4 regions of the Paenarthrobacter sp. AB444 genome follow, and region 3 is predicted to be linked to each of the others. Evidence: riboswitches for the same ligand, from Rfam matches in the RefSeq annotation. Region 3 holds a riboswitch; each other region holds the start of a gene.

Region 1 (2,193 bases), on a different contig from region 3:
GGACCGTTACGCCGTCGATGGCTTCCAGGCCCTCAACGAGGTAGCTGCGGATGCTGGCTTCGTGGGCGTGCCAGGCGTCCTCGTCCAGGCCAGCCAGGACCTGGGTGGCTCGGGCGAGTGTCGCCGCTCCGAGAACGTTGGGGGAGCCGCCCTCGTGCCGTGCCGGACCTGTGGCCCAGCTGACCGAATCCAGGCGGGCTTCGCGGACAGCACCGCCACCTGCCAGGTGGGGGACGCCGGCGTCGAGCCAGTCCGCGCGGCCCACAATGACTCCTGCGCCGAACGGAGCATAGAGCTTGTGTCCGGAAAATACGATGTAGTCCACGTCCGCCTCTGCGATGTTGACGCGGCGGTGCGGAGCGAGCTGTGCGGCATCCACGACGATCCTTGCGCCGTACTGGTGCGCGAGGGAGGCCAGCCGGGCAATCGGCAGGATCTCACCGGTAACGTTCGAGGCGCCGGTTACTGCGAGCAGGCTGATACCGCCCTGGGCCAGTTCGGCTTCAATCTTCTCGACGGTGCCGGCCAAGGTGGACTCCGCAACGACGCTGCGGTGCGGGACGCCCTGCCAGGGCAGGAGGTTCGCGTGATGCTCAATGTCCAGGTACAGGACCTCGCCAGCGAACTGGCCATTGAGGTGGGGCAGGCAGCCAGCCAGCAGGTTCAGTGAGTCCGTTGTGTTCCGGGTGAAGATCACGGAGTCATCGGCACGGCCGCCAACAAACTCACGGACGATGTTCCGCGAGTTCTCGTACACGGATGTACTGATCTGCGAGGCGAATCCGGCCCCGCGGTGGACGCTGGCGTAGTAGGGCAGGACCTCGTTGAGGTAGGCGGAAACAACCGTGAGTGCCGGAGCTGATGCGCCATAGTCAAGGTTGGCGTAGCGGACGTGGCCGCCCTGGATCAATGGAGCCTGCAGTTCCGCGCCGGTGACGGCGGCAAGCGGACGGGCTGCGGCAGCTGTGGGGGAGTCTTCGATGAAGGAAGAAACGATGTTTGAGTTGAACGTGGCAGTGCTCATGGGACCTCACTCAAGAGGGACCCCTCAGGGGATCCGCGCTTGCCGCATCCGTTCCGGACCGGCCGGGTCGTCACCCGGGGCACCCCACCGCGAATGGAGGGTTGCCGGCCAGCTAACCGGGGTTTAGCGCTGGCACTCGTGACCTGTAAAAAAGGCTAAGGCACGTCCGCGGAAGGGTCCAAAGCCGCGGAGTTTTGTTAAGCCGTTTGTTACGCGGGATTGAAAAGTCAGGGTTCCTGCGAATAAAAGACGGCGGTCGCCCCAAAACCGGGGCAACCGCCGTCGAAAATTCGATGGATCTCTATGTTCCAGGACTCAGGCCGGAGGCTGCAGGAGATCATCCAGTCCGGGGTTAAGGCGCTTCAGGACTTCCGAATGCAGGATGGAGTTTGTGGCAAGCGCATTGCCGCCGAACGGGCCGTCTTCCCCTTCCAGGGAGGTAAAGCGACCACCGGCTTCAGTGACAATCGGAACCAGGGCTGCCATGTCGTAGAGGTTCAATTCAGGTTCGCATGCGATGTCCACCGCGCCTTCGGCCACCATGCAGTAGGACCAGAAGTCACCGTAGGCGCGGGTGCGCCAGAGGTCCTCGGTGAGCCCCAGGAACTCGTCGAGGTTTCCACGTTCTTTCCAGCCGGACAGGCTCGAGTAGGACATGGAGGCGTCGGCCAGGCGGGAAACGTTGGAGACCTTCAGGCGGGTTGCCGATGCCAGGGACCGGCCCATGTAGGCGCCCATGTCCTTGGCTGCCCACCAGCGTTTGCCCAAGGCGGGAGCGCTGACGACGCCTACAACGGGTTCCCCTTCGTCGACGAGGGCGATCAGGGTTGCCCACACAGGAACGCCCCGGACAAAGTTCTTTGTGCCGTCAATGGGATCGATGATCCACCGTCGCGAGCCATGCCCGCTGCTGCCGAACTCTTCCCCCAGGACGGCGTCACGAGGACGTGAGCGCGACAATTGACCGCGGATGGCTTCCTCAGCGGCCTTGTCCGCATCCGTGACGGGAGTGAGGTCGGGCTTGGTCTCGATCTGCAGGTCCAGGGCCTTGAAGCGATCCATGGTCTGGGCATCGACGGAATCGGCGAGGACATGGGCCAGGCGCAGGTCGTCGTTGTAGGTGGAAGCGGGTTGGGTCATGCCACCAAACTATCCTGAAACGCGCGCGG
Region 2 (2,193 bases), on a different contig from region 3:
CCTCCGCGGTGGAGCCCACCACGGTGGGCTTCAGCACGAAAAGTACCTTCACGTCGTCGGGGTTCCTGCCGGCCTTCGCGGCCTCGGCGCGGATGGAATCGCGGTATGACTTCATACCGTCAACCCCGCGGGCCAACGCAATGGCAACATCCGCGTGGCCGCCGGCGAACGCCTTGCCTCGCGGTGAAGCCCCAGCCTGAACCAGGACAGGTTCCTCCGGCAAAGGCGCTGTGTTCAACGGACCCCGGACTTTGAAGAACTCGCCTTCATGGTTGATGGGGTGGACCTTGGTGTGGTCGGCGAACCTCCCGGCGTCCACATCCTCAAGTACGGCGCCAGGTTCCCAACTCCGCCAAAGCCGCCTGACGACGTCGACGAATTCCTCCGCCTTCTCATACCGGAGGTCGTGTTCGATTTGCTGGTCCAGGCCGTAGTTCTGTGCAGCGAGGTCGCTGCCCGAGGTGACCACGTTCCAGCCGAGTTGGCCCTCCGAAAAATGCTGCAGCGTCGCCAGCAGCCGGGCCGCGGTGAACGGTGGGTAGAAGGAGGCGCTGACGGTCGGCACAATTCCAAGGTGTTCGGTGGCGGAGAGCAAGTAGGGCACCAGCGCCAGGGGATCGTGCTTGGGCGCAAAGGAGGCATGGGCCAGGGAGACCTCGGCTGTGCCACCGTAGGTATCCGGGACAGTCAGGGAATCCTCGATAATGAACAGGTCCAGCCCGGATCGCTCAAAGGCCCGGACAGCCTCCTGGTAGAGGGCGGGTTTCTTCCAGTCATAGCCCAGGCTGTAGCCGGGAGTCCCCCAACCTTGGACCCCGAAACCGTGGCCCACGAACCATCCAAAATGAAGCATGGGCTTGAGTGTAGAACTGCTCTGTCCGCTCACCGCGACCTGATTTCACACGAAGTTACAGGGGGTCGTACTGCGTCAATTATGCTCCCGGGAGGTCACATTTGGGGCCTGACTTCAGCGGCCCGCCCAGGGACCGGTTACGCAACATGACGACGGCGGCGCTGTCCCCAAATGCGGCGACGGCGCCTTGGATGTTACGTTTTTCTTGAGTAATGAGCACCAGCGTTAAGCCCTGACTTGCTGGTCGGCAACCCTCTCCCGCGGCGGGGTGCCTCAGGTGACTACTCGGCTTATTCGACATTCGAACTGCAAGCGTGACTGAGGAGCACCACGAATGCCTGAACCCACTGAAGAAAAACTCGCGTATCGCCTGATCACCGGTCCCGACACCCGTGAATTCTGCGAACGCATCAGCAATGCCTTGGCCGAGGGCTACGTCCTGCACGGCAATCCCGCAGCAACCTTCAACGGCACCGACGTGATCGTCGCCCAGGCCGTGATCCTGCCTGCCGCCGTCGCCAGTTCCGACGCCGCAGTAGCAAGCGCCGTGGACGAGTTGGAAAACTACGAAGAATCATACGAGGGCCACGCATGAGCTACGCAGGTGACCTGACCCCGCACGACGCGTGGGCCAAACTTGAACAAGGCGCCATCCTGGTGGACGTCCGCACTGAGGGCGAATGGGCCCACATCGGCATCCCCGACACCAAAGCCACCGAGAACGATCCCCTGTTCATCCAGTGGAACCTCGCCGGTGGCATCCCGAACTCCCGTTTCATCGAGGAGCTGCAGCAGCAGGCTCCCGAAGCCGACGGCGTGGAGCTGGTGTTCCTCTGCCGCTCGGGCCAGCGCTCAATCGCCGCCGCCATCGCCGCCACGCAGGCCGGATTCACCGCCTACAACGTGCTGGAAGGCTTTGAGGGTGAGCCGGACCGTTACGGCGAACGCACTGTAAACGGCTGGAAGAACCGCGGCCTGCCTACCAACTTGGGGAACGACTAAAAGTGACTTTCAATCCTGACGCCGCCGGCTGGAGCCCTGACACTCAGGCCGTCCGCGGTGGACTTGACCGTACCAACTTCCAGGAAACGGCCGAGCCCGTTTTCCTCAACTCCGGCTTCGTGTACGAATCCGCTGCCGCTGCGGAACGCGCCTTCACCGGCGAGGACGAACGCTTCGTCTACTCCCGCTACGGCAACCCGAGCGTGGCCACCTTCCAGGAGCGGCTCCGTCTGCTTGAAGGAACCGAGGCGTGCTTTGCGACGGCGTCCGGCATGTCCGCAGTGTTCACCGCCTTGGGTGCCCTGCTGGCTGCCGGCGACCGCGTGGTTGCCGCCCGT
Region 3 (2,193 bases):
CCGCTGATCGTCGACAACACCCTCTCCACCCCCTATCTGATCCGTCCCATCGAGTGGGGCGCGGACATCGTGGTCCACTCGGCAACCAAGTACTTGGGTGGACACGGGGCAGCCATTGCAGGAGTGATCGTGGACTCCGGGAACTTCGACTTTGGCAAGGACCCGGAGCGCTTCCCGGGCTTCAACACGCCGGATCCCAGCTACAACGGACTGGTCTACGCCCGGGACCTTGGCAAGGACGGGGCGCTCGGCGCAAACCTCTCCTACATCCTCAAGGCCCGCGTCCAGCTGCTCCGCGACCTTGGATCCGCCGTGGCGCCGTTCAACGCCTTCCTCATCGCCCAGGGTCTGGAGACCTTGAGCCTGCGCGTGGAACGCCATGTCGCCAACGCCACCAAAGTGGCGCAGTGGCTGGAAGCCCACGACGACGTCGAATCGGTCGCCTACGCTGGCCTGCCGTCCAGCCCTTGGTACGAACGGGGACAAAAGTACGGTCCCCAGGGCACGGGTGCAATCGTCGCGTTCAACATCAAAGGTGGCGTCGAAGCCGGCAAGCGCTTTGTGGACGGTCTGGAGCTCCACTCCCACGTCGCCAACATCGGTGACGTCCGCTCCCTGGTCATCCACCCGGCGTCGACGACGCACAGCCAGCTGACTCCCGAACAGCAGCTCGTCGCAGGCGTCAATCCGGGCCTCGTCCGCTTGTCCGTCGGCATTGAGCACGTCGACGACATCATCGCCGACCTTGAGGCGGGTTTCCGGGCAGCCAAGGGCGCCTGAGGACGTGTTCCCAGTAGCAGGTTGATACATCGCCGACTGCCGTCCGGACCGACGATTATTCGCCGGACGGCAGTACCGGGTGCTGTTTGGTGAATCAAAACGGCACCTAACGTCACACTGATGTCACATTCTTCGCCAGAACAGTGGAGTTTTTCCTAGACTCTACTTATTAGGTCATGAGTGCCAGCAGACAGCCCCGGCTTGCTGGCCGGCAACCCTCCTTCCGCGGTGGGGTGCCCCGGGTGAGGACCTGGCCTGTTCGCATGCAAGGCGACAGGCAAGCGCGAGGTTAGGTATCAAAGGAATGACCATCACTGCTACAGCCCTTCCCAAATCCGGTGAAGCCGACGGAACAGTCAAGTACGCGGGCGTAGGACCACTGGCCCTGGAAGCCGGCGGCTATCTTCCCGACGTCGTGCTGGCGTACGAAACGTGGGGCCGGCTCAATGCGGATCGCTCAAACGCTGTCCTCATCCAGCACGCTTTGACCGGCAGCACTCACGTTGCCCGCGGGGCCACCGAGGAGGATGGCTGGTGGGAGCAGCTCGTTGGGCCTGGTGCCACCATCGACACCAACCGGTACTTTGTGGTCTCCATCAACATCGTGGGCGGCTGCTACGGCAGCACCGGTCCCTCGACGAAGGCGCCCGATGGAAAGCCGTGGGGTTCCCGGTTCCCACTGATCACACTGCGGGACAGCACGGAGGCCGAAGCCCGGCTCGCGGACCTCCTGGGGATTGACGCCTGGCACGCTGTACTGGGCGGCTCCATGGGAGGAGCCAGGGCACTTGAATGGGCCGTCACTTTCCCGGAACGGGTCAACCGGTGTGCGGTCATCTCGGTCGGGGCTTACAGCACTGCCGAACAGATCGCGTTCGCCCAGGCCCAGACCCTCGCCATCCGACAGGACCCACACTTCAACAACGGTAATTACTACGACGGCCAGGCACCGGAGCATGGACTGGCCCTTGCCCGCAGGATCGCCCACATCACCTACCGTTCCGCGCTGGAACTGGATGTGCGCTTCGGCAGGGAGGCGCAGCAGCAGGAGAGCCCGCTCGCCGCTGCGGTGCTGGGGGAGCGCGGACGCTACCAAGTGGAAAGCTACCTTGACCACCAAGGCACAAAGCTTGTCCGCCGCTTCGACGCCAACAGCTACATCGCCATTACGGAAGCCCTGATGTCCCATGACATCACCCGTGGGCGGGGCACGCTGCAGGAGGCTCTTTCCCGCGCCACCGCCGACTTCTTTGTGGCTGCCGTGAATACGGACAGGCTGTATTTCCCGGCCCAGTCACAAGAACTCGCGGCTGCACTTCCGGGCGATGTTCCCGTCCACACCATCGAAGCTCCCATCGGCCACGACGGCTTCCTCACCGAAATCGGCCAGCTGTCAGGGCAGCTGCGGGAGGC
Region 4 (2,193 bases), on a different contig from region 3:
GTCTGGCAGCCCGCGTTGCACTGCCCAACATCGACGTCGCCAACCTCGGCAAGGATGTAGTCTACGCCGAGGTCGCTACCCACATCCTTCCCGTCGGCATCGGTGGCCTGGTCATGGCAGCAGCAGTCGCAGCCATGATGTCCACGGCATCGGGCGCCCTGATCGCCGCCGCAACAGTGGCGCGCGCCGACGTCGTGCCTTTCGTTGCCAGCTGGTTCGGCAAGAACATCAACACCGATGACACCGAGAACCCGGAGCACGATGTCAAGGCAAACCGCTACTGGGTCCTTGGCCTCGGCGTCCTCGCCGTGCTTATTTCCATGGCCGCGCAGGACGTGGTTGTCGCCCTGACCATCGCCTACGACATCCTGGTGGGTGGCCTGCTGGTCGCCATCCTCGGTGGCCTGGTGTGGAAGCGCGGCACCGGTATCGCAGCCGCCTGGTCCATGGCGGTTGGTTCAGTGCTGACCTTGGCCCTGCTCATCATGTACGCGGTCGGTGTCATCCTCAGCGAAGACGGCGTTTACGCCAACGAGCCCATCTACTGGGGACTTGCTGCCTCGCTGGTGATCTACGTCGTGGTGTCCTTGCTGACGCCGCCCACGGACGCAGCCGTCCGCGAGGCCTGGGACAAGCGCGTTGCCGGAGCCATCTCGGAGGAACTGCCGCCGGAAGTACACCCGGTAGGCAGCAACAGCTAAGCAAGCAATACACGACGGCGGTGCCGCCCCTTTGCGGGGCAGCACCGCCGTTTTGCGTTCCCGGCCCAAAGAGCGCAGAGCAGGCCTCACAACGCACGGACTTCCACGTTGGAAGGCCCACTCTGCGCGTCAAACCCCACCCAAAGGGCGCAGAGCAGGCCTCACAACGGGGCGGAAGGTGCGGTAGGGTTGTCCCAGCTTCAAGAGATGTGGCGCCAAGCTCCGACTGGCCATGCACCAACCCCATGTTCACGGGTGGTTCGGATGAGGAAGCGGCCCGTCCCGGACCTGAGACAACCGAGCGGGCAAGAGCACTCTCCACAGGAGCAACCCCGTGCCGTACCACGAGCCGAGCCACACGCAGCCAAGCCACCATGAGCCGGCCCCAGCCCAAAGCACCCCCGCCGCAGCCGGCACCGCAGCGGTCAAGGTAATTCCCGCCGTCGACCTTTACCTCGGCACGGTGACAATATTGACCCGGAACCGGACCCTGTGTTTCCGGCATCCACAATCGCGGGAGATCGCCGCAGCGCTGGCGCAGGCGGTCCGGCCTTCCACGTGGTGTGAGGCTTCGGGGACGCTGACGGTCACGGTAGCCGCGTGGGGCAAACGGGAAGGCCGGCCATGCGCCTTCATTCTCAGCAGGGAAAGCGCCTAGATTTCCTCGTCCTCCTCGCGGAAGTCCTCGGTCTCATCGATCGGCACCACCCGTTCGTCGTCTTCGGGGGCGTCCACTTCCTCCACCCAGGGCTCGTCAACTTCCTGGTCTTCGGCGTAGTCGTAAGCCGGGTCCGACTCGATGGTCGTGCGTTCGGGGTAGTTCGAGTGTGATTCGGTGGTGTCCATGCTGCTACCTCCGTCTCGTGGGCCCGCGGGAGCCCGGTGGCCAAATGCGGGTTGATGAAACCCGCCCCTGTCCTTCCATCTGAGCACCCGGGCAGGCATGGGTCAAGGCCCGCAAAACGGTACAGGCGACGCCCGAAATTACGGTGCACCGAACATTCCAGCTAAGGAATACCAGCCAAAAAACCCCGCCGATAAGCGGTAGTGTGGGGCGTGCAATGGGGCCGCAACTACCCCACCAAGCACAGGAGATAAAGTGCAGATGCACCAGGAATCCCAGAGTCCGTCGAGTCCCGCTCCGGATCCCACCCCCGAATCATCAGATTCCCAAGGCACCGCCACGCCCTCGGCGTCGGACATCCGGCGCTGGCGGCAGTACCTGGCCGATGAACGGGCCGAAGCCGCCGTGTACCGCGAACTTGCCCAGCGCCGCGACGGCGAGGAACGCCAGATCCTGCTGGCCCTGGCCGAAGCAGAGGGCCGGCACGAGGCCCACTGGCTCAAACTCCTGGGCGACCAGGCCGGGATGCCCAAAGCAGCGTCGGCCCGCAGCCAATTCCTCGGTTTCCTGGCCCGGAACTTCGGTTCCGTCTTCGTCCTTGCCCTGGCACAGCGCGCAGAGGGCCGCTCTCCGTACGGCACCGAACCC

Evidence for each region. A riboswitch is a leader RNA that binds a small molecule or an ion and turns the genes downstream of it on or off. The one in region 3 is predicted to bind S-adenosylmethionine.
Region 1: another riboswitch for S-adenosylmethionine. It lies ahead of PQ627_RS06740 (aminotransferase class V-fold PLP-dependent enzyme); the one in region 3 lies ahead of metX (homoserine O-acetyltransferase MetX).
Region 2: another riboswitch for S-adenosylmethionine. It lies ahead of PQ627_RS08050 (DUF1737 domain-containing protein); the one in region 3 lies ahead of metX (homoserine O-acetyltransferase MetX).
Region 4: another riboswitch for S-adenosylmethionine. It lies ahead of PQ627_RS15490 (hypothetical protein); the one in region 3 lies ahead of metX (homoserine O-acetyltransferase MetX).

What each region holds. Positions count from the first base shown of each region.
Region 1 covers NZ_JAQZBY010000004.1:42,366-44,558, forward strand. The annotation lists gene PQ627_RS06740 (aminotransferase class V-fold PLP-dependent enzyme) at 1-1,024, opposite strand, end outside; SAM riboswitch class IV at 1,055-1,168, opposite strand; gene hisN (histidinol-phosphatase) at 1,340-2,164, opposite strand.
Region 2 covers NZ_JAQZBY010000005.1:42,442-44,634, reverse strand. The annotation lists gene PQ627_RS08055 (NtaA/DmoA family FMN-dependent monooxygenase) at 1-886, opposite strand, end outside; SAM riboswitch class IV at 1,062-1,174, shown strand; gene PQ627_RS08050 (DUF1737 domain-containing protein) at 1,188-1,448, shown strand; gene PQ627_RS08045 (rhodanese-like domain-containing protein) at 1,445-1,855, shown strand; gene PQ627_RS08040 (O-succinylhomoserine sulfhydrylase) at 1,858-2,193, shown strand, end outside.
Region 3 covers NZ_JAQZBY010000013.1:86,417-88,609, forward strand. The annotation lists gene PQ627_RS15820 (bifunctional o-acetylhomoserine/o-acetylserine sulfhydrylase) at 1-780, shown strand, start outside; SAM riboswitch class IV at 953-1,070, shown strand; gene metX (homoserine O-acetyltransferase MetX) at 1,085-2,193, shown strand, end outside.
Region 4 covers NZ_JAQZBY010000012.1:131,953-134,145, forward strand. The annotation lists gene PQ627_RS15485 (sodium:solute symporter) at 1-701, shown strand, start outside; SAM riboswitch class IV at 900-1,019, shown strand; gene PQ627_RS15490 (hypothetical protein) at 1,036-1,359, shown strand; gene PQ627_RS15495 (hypothetical protein) at 1,356-1,547, opposite strand; gene PQ627_RS15500 (VIT1/CCC1 transporter family protein) at 1,807-2,193, shown strand, end outside.